2 regions of the Promicromonospora sp. NPDC023805 genome follow, and region 1 is predicted to be linked to the other one. Evidence: predicted binding sites of a transcription regulator. Region 1 holds the regulator's gene; the other holds the start of a gene.
The links. The regulator LexA, encoded in region 1, represses DNA repair genes until DNA is damaged. The targets are predictions, from matches to a motif close to TCGAACANNTGTTCGA.
Positions count from the first base shown of each region.

Region 2: the regulator LexA is predicted to act here: its motif matches at 2,293-2,308, upstream of AB0F70_RS17205 (HNH endonuclease signature motif containing protein).

Region 1 covers NZ_JBFAAH010000006.1:20,370-27,773, forward strand. The annotation lists gene AB0F70_RS08410 (extracellular solute-binding protein) at 1-553, shown strand, start outside; gene AB0F70_RS08415 (sugar ABC transporter permease) at 630-1,604, shown strand; gene AB0F70_RS08420 (carbohydrate ABC transporter permease) at 1,606-2,493, shown strand; gene AB0F70_RS08425 (ATP-dependent DNA helicase) at 2,566-4,641, shown strand; gene AB0F70_RS08430 (L-lactate dehydrogenase) at 4,651-5,628, shown strand; gene lexA (transcriptional repressor LexA) at 5,713-6,462, opposite strand; gene AB0F70_RS08440 (LysM peptidoglycan-binding domain-containing protein) at 6,718-7,164, shown strand; gene nrdR (transcriptional regulator NrdR) at 7,284-7,404, shown strand, end outside.
Region 2 covers NZ_JBFAAH010000017.1:24,682-32,085, forward strand. The annotation lists gene AB0F70_RS17200 (FAD/NAD(P)-binding oxidoreductase) at 1-669, opposite strand, end outside; gene AB0F70_RS17205 (HNH endonuclease signature motif containing protein) at 730-2,175, opposite strand; gene AB0F70_RS17210 (hypothetical protein) at 2,449-3,354, shown strand; gene AB0F70_RS17215 (GntR family transcriptional regulator) at 3,358-3,762, shown strand; tRNA gene AB0F70_RS17220 (tRNA-Pro) at 3,939-4,015, opposite strand; gene AB0F70_RS17225 (RidA family protein) at 4,147-4,614, opposite strand; gene AB0F70_RS17230 (DUF4177 domain-containing protein) at 4,611-4,775, opposite strand; gene AB0F70_RS17235 (transglycosylase domain-containing protein) at 4,884-7,232, shown strand; gene AB0F70_RS17240 (metallophosphoesterase) at 7,238-7,404, shown strand, end outside.

The DNA of each region.
Region 1 (7,404 bases):
GATCGGCATGTACATCTCGGGCGGGGCGAACTACCCCAACCTGTTCACCCAGAACCAGATGAACCCCGACGAGTACGGCGTCACGGTGCTGCCCCTGGAGGGCGACGACGCAGGCACGCTCGGCGGCGGCACGCTCGCCGCGGTGAGTTCCGCGGCATCCGCGGCCGAGCAGGCGGCGGCGGTGAAGTGGATCGACTTCTACTACATCTCCAAGCTGACCGACCAGGAGGCCGCCACGGCCGACGCCGAGGTCCTCGCCGAGACCGACCAGCCCGTCGGCGCTCCCGCCCTGCCGATCTTCGACCGGGAGACGTACGAGGAGCAGCAGGCCTGGATCAAGGACCTCGTCAACGTCCCGCTGGAGAACTTCGCGCCGATGACGGAGCAGATGTTCGACCAGCCGGTCATCCCCGAGCCCGCCGTCGCGACCCAGGACGTGTACGCGGCGCTCGACCCGGTGGTCCAGGCGGTGCTGACCGACGAGAACGCGGACATCGACGCACTGCTCGCCGACGCGCAGACCCAGGTCCAGGGCCTGCTCGACCGCAGCTGACCTCCCGCCGGCCGGGGCCACCGGTGGCCCCGGCCGGCGGCGGGACACGCTCGACCGACGAAGCGAAGGATCCACGATGACGACCATCTCCAGCCCGCTGCGAGCCACGGCTCCGGCACCACCACCGCCGTCACGCCCGCGCCCCCGCCGCACCCGGCGGCGCACGCCGAAGGACTGGCTGCGCGAGGGCGGTCTGAGCACCCTGATCATCGCGCTGCCGATGATCCTCGTGTTCGGCGTCTTCTCCTGGTTCCCGATCGGTCGCGCGCTCGTCATGAGTGTCCAGGAGACGAACCTCGTCACCGCTCCCGTGTTCGTGGGGCTCGACAACTTCGTGTTCGTGCTGCAGGACCCGCTGCTGGGCAAAGCCGTCCAGAACACGCTGTGGTTCGCCCTGCTCGCGCTCGTCTTCGGGTACCCGCTGCCGCTGGCCGCCGCGGTACTGATGAGCGAGGTGCGACGGATGCGGGGCCTCTTCTCCGCGCTGGCGTACCTGCCCGTCGTCGTGCCGCCCGTCGTGGCGGTGCTCCTGTGGAAGTTCTTCTACGACGCCTCGGACACCGGCGTGTTCAACACCATCGCGGGCTGGGTGGGGCTCGGCCCGTACCCATGGCTCCAGGACGCCACCAGCGCCATGCCGTCCCTGGTCCTCGAAGCGACCTGGGCTGCGGCCGGCGGGACGGTGATCATCTACCTCGCCGCACTCGTCGGGGTGCGGACAGAGCTCTACGAGGCCGCGGAGGTCGACGGCGCGGGCGTGTGGCGCAAGATCTGGCACGTGACGCTGCCGCAGCTGCGCGGCGTCCTCTTCATCACGCTGATCCTGCAGATCATCGGCACCTCACAGGTGTTCCTCGAGCCGTTCCTCTTCACCGGGGGCGGCCCCAACAACGCGACCCTCACGGTCCTGATGCTGATCTACGACTACGCGTTCGGGAGCAGCCTCGGCGGCAACTACGGGGCCGCGACCGCCCTGAGCCTGATGCTCGCGGGCGTCCTGGCAGTCCTCTCCGCGGTGTACTTCCGCGTGACCCGACCCTGGAGCAGCTGATATGGCAGCCACCATCGAACGCGGCATCGTCTCGTCCCACGACCGGCGCCGGCCGAGCGTACGGACCTCCCTCGGCGTGCTGCAGGGCGGCCTGCTGATCACCCTGGTCGTCGTCGGGCTCGGGCCGATCCTCTGGCTCGCGAAGGCCGCCGTCACCCCGACGCAGGAGACCCTCCGCCAGCCGCTCGGGCTGTTCCCCACCGGGATCGACTGGGCCAACCTCGCCACGGCGTGGAACCGGGCCGAGATCGACCACTACTTCGTCAACACGCTGATCGTGGCGCTGGGGGCCTGGTTCTTCCAGATCCTGGTCGCAACCACCGGCGGCTACGTGCTGTCGGTGCTGCGGCCCAGGTACGGCAACGTGATCTTCGGGCTGGTCCTCGCGACGCTCTTCGTGCCGTCCGTCGTGCTCCTCGTACCGCTGTACCTGACCATCCTCGACGTGCCGATAGTCCACATCAGCCTGCTCAACACGTTCTGGGCGGTCTGGCTGCCCATGGGCGCCAGCGCGTTCAACGTGCTGCTCGTCAAACGGTTCTTCGACGGCCTCCCGCGCGAGATCTTCGAGGCCGCCCGCGTCGACGGCGCCGGACCCTTCCGGCTGCTGTGGAGCATCGTGCTGCCGATGTCGAAGCCCATCCTCGGCGTCGTCTCGGTGTTCGCCGTCATCGCCGCCTGGAAGGACTACCTCTGGCCGCTGCTGGTCCTCCCGGACCCGGCCCACCAGCCGCTCTCCGTCCGGCTGCCCGCCATCGCCCCGTACCTGGAGCTCGACGTGTTCCTCGCGGCGCTCGCGATCTCCACGGTGCTGCCGATCGCCCTCTTCCTCGCCTTCCAGCGCCTGTTCCTCAGCGGCGCCGGACTGGGCGGCGCGGTCAAGGGATAGCCCCTCGGCCGGCCGCCGGCACCTGTGGACGAGATGGGGTGCATGTCGGTGGTCCGGCCTAGGATCGAACGTGTGACCAGCCTTCCCGACGCCCCTCCCCAAACCACCAACACCCAGCGGATTCCCGAGGTCGAGGAGCTTCTCGACCTCGCCGTCGGTGAGCTGGGCGGCGGGCGCCGGGACGGCCAGCACCGCATGGCAGTGGCGGTCGGCGAGGCCATCGAGAAGGGTGAGCACCTGCTCGTCCAGGCGGGTACCGGCACCGGAAAGTCGCTCGGCTACCTGGTGCCCGCCGTCCGGCACGCGGTCGCCGCCGACAGCAAGGTCATCATCTCGACGGCGACCCTCGCCCTCCAGCGGCAGGTCATCACGCGCGACCTGCCGCTCGTGGCCAAGGCCGTGACACCGCAGCTCCCGCGCGAACCGAAGATCGCACTGCTCAAGGGCTGGCACAACTACCTCTGCGTGCACAAGATCGGCGGCGGGTACCCCGTCGACGAGCCCACCCTGTTCGACCTGCCCGGCGGCGAGGACCACCCGCGCACCGAGGAGCCCGCGGCCTCCGGGGGCGCTCGCGGACGGCGCAAGGACGACGGTGCCACGCTCGCCGACCACGTCCGCCGCCTGCACGAGTGGGCGAACGAGACGGATTCGGGCGACCGCGACGACCTCGTGCCGGGCGTTCCCGACCGGGCGTGGCGCCAGGTCTCGGTCACCGCCATGGAGTGCCTGGGCGGCAAGTGCCCGATGCTCGCCGAATGCTTCCCCGACAAGGCGCGGGCCGCCTCCCGGGAGGCCGACGTGGTGGTGACCAACCACGCGATGCTCGGCATCGCGGCCACGGGCAGCCCGGGCATCCTGCCGGAGCACGACGTCGTGGTGGTGGACGAGGCGCACGAGCTCACGGACCGGGTCACCTCCTCGGCGACCGTTGACCTGTCCATGGCCTCGGTGGAGAACGCCGCACGCCTGGCACGGCGGCATGCGGGCACCAACACCGACACCCTGGACGCCGCGGCCCAGGCGCTCGGGACGTTGCTGGTCACCGCTCCCGCCGAACGGTTCCCGAGCGGCCTGCCCGACGAGCTGCGCATGGCGGTCGGCGCGGTGCGCGACGCCGCGCGCGAGGTGCTGAGCACGCTGAAGCCCGAGGCGGGCGGCGGCAAGGGGCAGGCCCCCGCCCCGCCCGAACCCGGCCTGAAGATGGCCCAGGGCGCGATGCTGCAGCTGTTCGAGACGGCGGAACGCATGTCGTTCCAGGACACGACCGCCGACGTGCTGTGGTGCTCGCGCCCGGACAACAACTGGGGCGGGTTCGCCGACAACGTGACGCGGCTGCACGCGGCGCCGCTGCACGTTGCCGGCCTGATCCGGATGCACCTGCTGGGCGAGGCGACGGGCGTCTTCACGTCGGCCACGCTGGCGCTGGGCGGCACGTTCGACGCGGTCGCCGGCACGCTCGGCCTCAAGGGCGAGGACGCCCCGCCGTGGCACGGCCTCGACGCCGGCAGCCCGTTCGACTACCCGCGCCAGGGCATCCTGTACATCGCGCGGCATCTCCCCGCCCCGGGCCGGGAGCCGACGACGGAGGCGCAGCTCGACGAGATCGCCGAGCTGATCACCGCCGCCGGAGGCCGCACACTCGGGCTCTTCTCCTCGCGCCGTGCCGCGAACGCCGCGGCGGAGGCCATGCGTGAGCGGCTGGACTTCCCGATCCTGGCGCAGGGCGACGACCAGCTGCCCACCCTCGTGCGCGAGTTCGCCGAGGATCCCGAGGCATGCCTGTTCGGCACGTTGTCCCTGTGGCAGGGCGTCGACGTGCCGGGCCCGTCGTGTCAGCTCGTGCTCATCGACCGCATCCCGTTCCCGCGCCCCGACGACCCGGTCAAGGCGGCACGCGCCAAGGCCGTGGAGCAGGCGGGCGGCAACGGGTTCATGGCGGTGTCCGCGCAGCACGCGGCGCTGCTGCTCGCGCAGGGTGCCGGGCGTCTAGTGCGGAGCATGGACGACAGGGGAGTGGTGGCGGTCCTGGACCCGCGCCTCGCGACCGCCCGCTACGCCTCGTTCCTGACCCGCTCGATGCCGGGGTTCTGGCCGACCACCGACTCGGCGCTGGTCCGCGCCGCGCTGGCGAGGCTCGACACCTAACCTGGGGGCATGGCAGCCCTTTCGGACATCCCGGCCGCACGGTCCGCCGGAGCCCGCACCACCAAGCTCGCGGTGGTGGGCGCGGGCGCGGTGGGCTCCACGCTGGCCTTCGCCGCGCTCGCGCGGGGCTCGGCGCGGACCATCGCCCTGCATGACGTGAACCGGTCGAAGGTCGAGGCCGAGGTGCTCGACCTCCAGCACGGCCTCATGTTCACGCCCCAGGCGCAGGTGATCGGCTCGGACGACGTCGGCGTCTGCGCGGGCGCCGACGTCGTGGTCGTGACCGCTGGGGCGAAGCAGAAGCCCGGGCAGACCCGGATCGACCTCGCCGAGGGAACGATCGGGCTGATGCGTGAGATCCTGCCTGGCCTGGTCGACGTCGCGCCGGACGCCACCTACGTCATGGTGACCAACCCCGTGGACGTCGTGACCTACGCGGCGCTCAAGATCTCCGGCCTGCCGCGCGAGCGGATGTTCGGCAGCGGCACGGTGCTGGACTCCTCGCGGCTGCGCGTGGTGCTCGCCGAGCGCTGCGGCGTGGCAGTGGGGAACGTGCACGCGTACATCGCCGGAGAGCACGGCGACTCCGAGATCGCGCTGTGGAGCTCGGCGTCGATCGGCGGCGTGCCGCTGCTGGACTGGGAGCCGCTGGGCGCGAACCCGCCGCTCGACGCCGCGGTGCACCACGAGGTGGTCGACTCCGCGTACCGGATCATCTCCGGCAAGGGCGCCACCAACTACGCCGTCGGCCTGGCCGCTACCCGCATCATCGAGGCGGTGCTCAACGACGAGGGCCGGATCATGCCGGTGTCCTCGCTGCTGGAGGACTATCACGGCATCAGCGACGTCTGCTTGTCCGTGCCGTCTCTCGTGGACCGGCGGGGCGTCACGGACAACGTGCGGGTGCCGATGTCGGACGAGGAACTGGCCGGGCTGCGTGCCTCGGCGGACAGCGTGTGGGCGGTGCAGAAGCGGTTCGGCTTCTGACGAGACCGGGAAGTAGAGCGCCTGTCCGCCCTACGCACGCTCAGCGTGGCGCAAGGCGGACAGGCGCTCTACTTCGCGGTCTCGTCAGAGACTGCGCAGCACCGCGACGACGCGGCCCAGGATCTGCGCCTGGTCACCCGGGATGGGCTCGTAGGCAGGGTTCTGCGGCAGCAGGAAGACGTGACCGTCGGTCTGCTTGAACGTCTTGACCGTGGCCTCGCCGTCGATCATGGCGGCGACGATCTCGCCCTGCTCCGCGACGTTCTGCTGCCGCACGACCACCCAGTCCCCGTCGCAGATCGCGGCGTCGACCATCGAGTCACCGGCGACCTTGAGGAGGAACAGCTCGCCGTCACCCACCAGCTGGCGGGGGAGCGGGAACACGTCCTCGACGACCTGCTCGGCAAGGATGGGGCCACCGGCCGCGATACGGCCGACGAGCGGCACGTACGACGGCGGCGGGGCGCTGGCGTCGTCGGGCACCGAGCCGCCCCAGTGGACCTGGCCGCTACGGCGCGGCTCGGGCCAGTGGATCTCGCCGCGGTTCGGCTTGTCGACCTGCTCGGCCATCGGCTCCACGAGCTCCATGGCGCGCGGCCGGTTGGGGTCGCGGCGCAGGAAGCCCTTCTTCTCGAGCATCTGGAGCTGGTGCTTGACGCTCGACGGGCTGGCCAACCCGACGGCCTCGCCGATCTCGCGCATCGACGGCGGATAGCCCCGCGTCTCGAACGACTGCCGAATCGTGTCCAGCACGAGGCGCTGCCGTTCGGTGAGGCGGTCAGTCGGCGAGATCGTGTGCACGTCAGCGACCGCCTTGTCGGCTGGCGTGTCCAGCGTGGCGACGCCGGAAAGTGCCGTGTCGACGGCTCTCGTGTCGCTGGTCCCGTCCCGTCCCGTCATGCCCGTGCCCCTCCCGTTCCGACAAATGTTCTCCTGTGCGCTACCCACTCTAGGTCACAAACGCGCTCGGCTCAAACGAATGTTCGAGCGTGTCTCGACATGGACGGTGTCCCGTGCTACACAATGGTACGGGCGTTCGACGAACGCTTGTATGAACGACAGAAGCTCTGCACACTTCGAGGAGGGGCCATGGGGGACGTGATTCCGCTGCGGCAGTACACCCCGACGTATGAACAGGCGTATGTGCCGTCGTACGGCAGGGGGTATGCACCGGCGGCCGGACTGGCCGCGGTCCGTGCGTACACCCCACCGGAGGCGCGCACGCTCGCCGACCGGCTGGGCCTGGCCGGCCTGCGGCTCACGCGGCGCGGCCGCGTCGTCCTCGTGCTGCTGGCCATGCTCCTGCTCGCTCCGATGGTCACGTGGGGGGCGACGGCGGTCGCGAGCTCCCCGGGGGAGCCCACCGAGGTCCGGGTGCATGCGGTGCAGCCGGGAGAGACGCTCTGGGGCTTCGCCCAGGAGGTCGCGAGGCCCGGCGAGGACGTCCGGCACGCGGTCGGCAGGCTGCAGGAGCTGAACGAGATGTCGACCGGGACCTTGCGCGTCGGGGAGCTGTTGCTCCTACCCAAGGAGTGACCGAAGGCCTCGATTCGCGGACGAATGTTGCGGCTATGTTGCAAGGGGGTGGTTTGCCCGCTTACGGTCGGGGCGCGACCGGAGGCCTCCGGTCGATGGTCGACCACGCAGGAGTGAGCATGCACTGCCCGTTCTGTCGCCACGCCGACTCGCGCGTGGTGGACTCGCGGACTGCCGACGACGGCCTGTCGATCCGGCGCCGACGGCAGTGCCCGAACTGCAACCGACGGTTCACCACCG
Region 2 (7,404 bases), on a different contig from region 1:
GACGCGGCCGTCAGCGCCGTGGATCCGCGTGACGGAGGCGTTGCGGAGCAGGTGTACCTCGTGCTCGGCGTGCACACCCGCGTAGAAGTCGCTCATCTCGCGCCCGAGCACCCGTCCGAGGGGGTGGGAACCCCGGCCGACCACAGTGACGTCCAGGCCAAGGGACCGCGCCGATGCGGCCACCTCGAGCCCGATCCACCCGTCGCCGATCACGACGAGGCGGCCCACACCCTCGAGCGACGCCTCGAGCAGCGTGCTGGAGATGCGGTCCGAGTCGTCGATGGTGCGGAGGTAGTGCACTCCGGCGAGGTCTGCGCCGGGCAGGCCAAGTGCCCGCGGCGTGGACCCGGGGGCGAGGAGCGCCTTCGCGAAGGCGAGCGTGCTGCCGTCGGACAGAGTCAGGGTGTGTCCGGCCGCGTCCAGCCCGACCACCATCTCGTTAACTTGGATGGTGACGTCGTGCTCGGTGTACCAGGCCTCGTTCAGCGGGAAGACGACGTCTCGCTCCGACTCGCCGCGCAGGTAGTCCTTGCTCAGCGGCGGGCGCTCGTACGGGTGGTGAGGTTCGGCCGTGACGACCACCAGGTCGCCGTCGTAACCACCGGTGCGGAGCGCTTCTGCGGCGCGAGCTGTGGTCAGCCCGCCACCGACGAGGACGTACGGATCCATCGGTTGCCTCCCGTGCTGGGTTGGTCCCAAGTCTTGCACCAGCGCCCCACGGCGGCCGGTTCAGCGGATATGCGCCCAGGCGAGGTCGGCCCGGGGTCGTCGGCTCGAGGCCCTCCGCCGTCTCCGCGGACGATAGGCGATCGTCCCGCTGTGCCGCGGCGCAGAGCATCCGATGCTGTATCGGCTGCGTGGAACGCGACCGTCGCGGGGGCCCGTCACGCCTACTGCGGGAGCCCAGGCCGGGGGCGTCTCCCGGAGGGGTTCGGGTGGTTCGGGCGCGACGAACGTGTAGCTGTGCCCTGTGGGCGTGGCGGTCTCGACGGCTTGGCGGCCGTCGCTCTCGGTGGTGGACTGTGTCCAGCCCGGCGACTGCTTGGCATGGTTGCAGCGCACGCACAGCCCTTGCCCGTTGTCGAGGCTCGTCGGCCCGCCTTCGGCGTACGGGGTGACGTGGTCGATGTGCCGAACCTGGGCGTCGCACCACGGTGTGGCGCAGACGCCTTGCTCCCGAGCGCGCAGCAGATCAGCCATGCCCTGGGGGTGGAACCTCGCCTTCGACGTCGAGGCCACCAGTCGCCCGCCCGGAGCGACGTAGATCGTGCGCAGCCACGCGGCGTCGGCGTCGATGCCCTGCGCGACCAGGTTCCGCGCCACAGGCCCAGGGACGACACCCGCGCCCGCGGGCATGCCCTCGATGACGACACCTGGCCGGTCGCCGCCGGCGAGCAGGGTCTGGTCGGAGACCAAGAGGTTGATCGTGACCGGGACGTCGTCGGCATGGCCTGGCTCGCGGCCGGTGACACGCTCGATCAACGTGTCGGCCATGAGCTGTCCGGTCCCGCGCTCGTCACCCGCGGCCTTTGCCGCCTCCGCGTGCTTCTTGAGCTGGGCGTAGGCCTGCACTCCCTGCTGCATCGGCACGAGGGCGGTCAGATACACCATCAGGTCCGGCGCCGGCCGTACCGAGACGCACCGCTCGGCGACGGCCTTCGCCCTGCGCTTCACGCACGCATGCACGTCCAGCTCCCCGGCGAGCTCCTTCACCCGCGCGATCAGCCGCCGGGTGCCCGTCCGCGCCAGAGTGGGCAGGTTCGCCGGCCCGCAGATCTGCTCGTCGATCTGGGCGCGGTGCTCCGCCGTCAGATGTGAGGTCTCCCGGACCAGGAGTGTCGCCCGCCACTGCGACAGGATGCCGATGCGGAGGGCACGGAATGTGTGCGGCATGCCGGTCAGCCACACCCGGGCGGTGCTCAGGAAAGCCCCTCCGGCGTGCGGGCTCTGCTGTATCGCAGCCCCTACCTGGTTCGGCACGGCACGGCCTCGCCGGTCGGCACGGATCCCTTGCTCGGCCTCGGCCGCCTTTGTCGACTCCTCCAGCGCCACGGCCAGCTGCGCCTGAGCGGCGGTCGCGGTGTTCTTGAGGGCCTCGAGCTCGCCGAGCAGGTCTACCCACCCCGCTGTGTCGGACGCGCCTGGAAGGATCATGCCCGCCAGCCGCTCACGCATCGCCCGGACGTCCGGCGGTCGAAGCGCGGCGCCGCCCACACCGAACGACGCCGACGGAGGTGGGCCGTCCTGTGTCCGTTGTGCTGGCTCAGTGGTGCGCTTCATCGCATCAAAGTATCCGACAAGTGTTCGATGCGCGCGCCGAGCGGGCGTCGTCTGCTGACGGCAGAACCGGACGCCGGTTCGATCGTCCGCCCCTGCCGGGCGGCTTGACATGAACGCGGAGGGCTGATTGTATCTATGTACCAGTACATAGATACGTGAGGTGATGTCATGTTCGAGACGTATGGTCTGCCGGCGCTGATCGCCGGTCTGGTCGGTCTGGCCGGCCTCGTCCTGCTCCTTGTGCCGCCTTCGCAGCATGCTGTGCGGTCGTGGCTGAGCGTCCTGGGCGGAGGGGGCGCGGACGAGACGGTCGTGGCAGTGCGGGGTGCCGTGCTGCGGATGAGCTACGTCGGAGCAGGGGTCTTCGTCCTTGTGACCGTCCTCGGGCTCTTCGCGCAGTTCCGGGCGACTTCTGCTGCGATAGCGCTCGCGCTCGCAACCGTCGTGGCTGCCGGTGTGCGCGTCGAGAGCGGAACCCGCCGTCGAGCCGACATCACAGCGCACGGCGTTCCCGATGCCGGCGCCTCTCGGCTGCTGATCGCGGCCACTGGGCTGGCTGTGGTCGTCTTCGCCCTAGGGATCCTGCTCGCCGTGCTTGAGGCAGGGCCCGGCGGTCCCGGCTCGTCGAGCTGGTTCCCCGAGTCCAGCTCGGTGCTCCCCGCTGTGGAGTACTACACGATGCCCACGGTCGCAGCGGCAGCTGTCCTGGTCACCGTCATCACGTGGCTGGCGTATCGCCGAGTACTCCGTCGCCAGTCACTGGCGGGCGTGGACAGCAATGTGGATCACGCGCTGCGTCGGGCCAGCATTCGCCGCATCTCGGTGGGTGCTCTCAGCTGCCAGATCCTCCTGTTGTCGACGATGGTCATGGCGACACCGCTCCTGGCCCGAACCATCGTGCCTGACGGCAGCGGCGGGACCCCGAGCCAGGTTGATGCGCAGGCGGTTACTGCAGCCAGCGGGGTAGCTCTGGCGCTCGTGATCCTGGGTCTGGTGATTGCAGCTGCCGCTCTGGCTGCCCCCTTCTGGGCCGCTGCAGCGCGTCAAGCTCGGCTCATCAAGGCGGGCGTGTGACCGATGGAGATTCAAGTCGACACGGGCAGCCCGGTGCCTCACTACGAACAAATCCGTGCGCAGGTCACCCGGTTGGTACTGACCGGAGCGCTTCCGCAAGGAACACGGTTACCCCCCATCCGTCAGCTCGCCGGTCACCTCGGACTGTCCAACGGGGCCGTCGCTCGGGCATATCGGGAACTTGAGCGGGAGGGGACGGTCCTCACTGCCGGCAAGAAGGGGACCACCATCGCACCGATCGACCAAGCCGACGGGGCGACCGCTCGCGACAAGGACAGACGGCAGGCGCTGACCGACGCGGCAGGTACATACGCCATCACCGCATACCGTCTTGGCTACACGCTCGACGCGGCGGTCGCCGTGCTCGCAAAAGCCATGGCTTCCGAAGCGGAGGAGCAACGCACATGAGTCGGGACCAAAGGTTCTACCCAACGGCGGCACTCGTCGTCCGGGCGCAGCTGGCGGCGGCGAGTCAGGTGCAGCTGGTCCCTCAGACAGTCCCTCGCCCCAAGGCATGCCACTACCTCTAGGCGACAGAAAGGCCCTCCGACCGAGCATTTCTGCTGGTCGGAGGGCCTTTCGCATGGTCGGGGTGACAGGATTTGAACCTGCGACCTCTTCGTCCCGAACGAAGCGCGCTACCAAGCTGCGCCACACCCCGATGAATACACCGCACGACAGGCACGAAGCCTTTCCGCGGGAGCCTGCTCAGAATAGCCGACGCAGGGCCCGGAACGGAAACCGAATCCGGAGTGGGTCCGATCACGCCCGTTCCAGGCCGCTGCGGAGGAGCTATGCCAGCTCGACGACGAGCTCCAGCTCGACCGGAGAGTCCAGCGGAAGCACTGCCACGCCCACGGCGGAGCGGGCGTGCACACCGGCGTCACCGAAGATCTCGCCGAGCACCGAGCTGGCGCCGTTGATGACCGCCGGCTGACCGGTGAACGACGGATCGCTCGCGACGAATCCGACGACCTTCACGATCCGTGAGACCGCATCGAGCGAGCCCGTGACCGACCGGACCGCGGCGAGCGCGTTGAGCGCACAGGTGCGCGCATAGGCGGCGGCTTCGTCGGCGGAGACCAGGCCCTCGCCCTCGCCGACCTTGCCGGTCGCGGGCAGCTTGCCCTCGACGAAGGGCAGCTGGCCGGACGTGTAGATGTAGTTGCCGGTCTGCACCGCCGGGACGTACGCCGCGACCGGAGCCGCTACCTCGGGGAGCGTGATGCCCAGCTCGGCGAGGCGCTTCTCAAAGCTCATGCGTCACCGCCGGGCCGCTTCAGGTAGGCGACGAGACCGGTGCCGTCGGGTCCGGGGACCACCTGCACGAGCTCCCAGCCGTCCGAGCCCCACTGGTCGAGGATCGCCTTGGTGTTGTGAATGAGGAGGGGGATCGTCGCGTACTCCCACTTCGTTGCCATGCCGACGATGCTAGCCCGCGAATGGCAGCGGCGATTCCCTACGAGACCTGCACAAGGGCGAGTCCGGTTTGGGTGCGCCCTGTCAGGGACACCCCGTAACCTGGGCCCATGGCCATGGCGAACCCTCGCGAGCCGCGCCGGATCACCCGAACCATCCCCGCCGCGCAGCTCATCGGACTCCTTCTTGCATTCGTGCTCACCGCAGGCGCTGGTGGCGTGATCGCGGCCGGGCTCGTGATCCCGCTGGCGTCCGGCGTGAACACCGCCGTCGACACCGGCGTCGAAGTGTTCGACGAGGTGCCTGCGGAGCTGGTTCCGGGGCCGCTGTCGGAGCAGTCCCAGATCTACGCGAGTGACGGCAAGACGAAGCTGGCCACGTTCTACGTGCAGAACCGCATCGTCGTGCCGCTCGACAAGGTGTCGGATCACATGAAGACCGCCGTGATCTCCATCGAGGACGAGCGTTTCTACGAGCACGGTGGCGTGGACCCCGAGGGCATCTCGCGAGCCGCGCTCAAGAACTTCGGCGGCGGTGACATGCAGGGCGCCTCGACGCTCACCCAGCAGTACGTGAAGAACGTCCTGATCGAGGAGGCCGACCGGTCGGGCGACGCCTTCGGCATCCTGGAGGCCCGCGAGGACTCGCTGACGCGGAAGCTTCGCGAGGCGAAGCTGGCGATCGCGCTCGAGAAGGAGATGTCCAAGGACGAGATCCTGCAGGGCTATCTGAACATCGCGCAGTTCGGCTCAAGTGTCTACGGCGTCGAGACGGCCTCGCGGCACTACTTCAACAAGTCGTCGAGCAAGCTGTCCGTGGTTGAGGCGGCGACGATCGCCGGCATCACCAAGGCGCCGAGCCAGTTCGACCCACTGGAGAACCCCGTGAAGGCCGAGGAGCGGCGTGACCTCGTCATCGGCAAGATGTGGCAGCTCGGCTACATCACTACGGAGGAACGCGACGCGGCGCTGGCGACGAAGCTGGCGGACAGCCTCCATGTCCAGCCGCTCGACGTCGGTTGCGAGTCCGCCAAGGGTGCGGCGTTCTTCTGCGATTACGTCATCAAGGAAGTCATGTCCAGCCCGGAGTTCGGGAAGACCAGGGACGACCGCTTCAACCTGCTGTACCGCGGTGGCCTCCAGATCATGACCACGCTGGACATCAAGAAGCAGCGAGCCGCCGAGGCGACGATCAACGACGCAGTCCCGGCCAACGACCCGAGCCAGCTCGAGGCTGCGATCACCTCGGTCGAGCCCGGCACCGGGAAGATCCTGGCCATGGCCCAGAACGTTCCCTATGACGCGGGCGCCGAGCCTGCACCCCGGCACACCTCGCTGAACTACTCGGCGGACTACGCGCACGGCGGGTCACGCGGTTTCCAGGCCGGCTCGAACTTCAAGCCGTACATCCTCGCGGAGTGGCTGCGCTCCGGACGACAGCTGTATGACCCCATCAACGCGAGCGCGTTCTCGGCGCTGTCGTCCTCCTTCCAGGTCAAGCCGTGCAAGCAAACCCTGGCTAACACCCCCTGGCCTGTCGGGAACGTCGAAGGCTCGACCAGCGGCATGACGGACGTGCTCACCGGCACGTTCCAGTCGCTCAACACCGTCTACGCCCGCATGTCGCACGAGCTCAACCTGTGCGACATTGCTGGCACAGCCTGGGACGCCGGATTCCGGCCGACCACGTCGTCCGACCCGGCGCCCCGGATCATCGAAGTTCCCAAGGAGACGGACATCGACGTCTTCGCCCCGATGGTGCTGGGCACCCAGTCGACGACGCCGGTCTACCAGGCGGCCTCGTACGCGACGTTCGCCAACGGCGGCACCTACTGCGCGCCGATCGCGATCCTGGAGGTGCGGGAGCGGGACGGCGCAAAGATGAAGGTGCCCGGCAGCGACTGCAAGCAGACGCTCGAGCCCGCGGTGGCGAACACCGTCGCCTTCGCGATGACCAAGGTCTTCGGCTCCACAGGAACGGCCTGGAAGCTTGGCGGCGGACTGAGCGATGGCCGCGCGGTGGCTGGTAAGACCGGCACGACGAACGGGGCTAATCAGAGCTGGTTCACCGGGTATACGCCCAACCTCTCGACCTCCGTCTGGGTCGGGGAGGCGAACGGCGACTTCGAGCACAAAGACTTCTACGTGAAGGGCCAGTTCTACAAGGCCCTCTACGGCGGTGAGATCGCTGCGCCGACCTGGAAGACGTACATGGACCAGGCGGTCGTCGGCCTTCCGGAGAAGAGCTTCCCGGCACCCGACCCGAACCTCGTCGGGCAGAAGGCCACCCCGCCCAAGCCGGACAAGAACGACGACGAAGAGGGTGACTCGAACGGCGGTGGCTCCGGCGACGAGGACGGCTCCGAGGGCGGTGACTCCGGAGACACCGGTGGCGGTGGCGACGCCGGCAACGGCAACGGGAACGGCAACGGCAACGGCGGCAACAACGGGAACGACTGATCTCTATGGGAACGCTGGGTAACGTCGGCAAGGCGCTCGGGATCGCCGGGGGCGTAGTAGTCGCCGGGATCGCGTACGCGCACGTGGAGACGAAGCTCTTCCGCGTGCGGCGGGTGACCGTGCCCGTGCTGCCCCCGGGGCAGCGTCCGATCCGGGTGCTCCACGTCTCCGA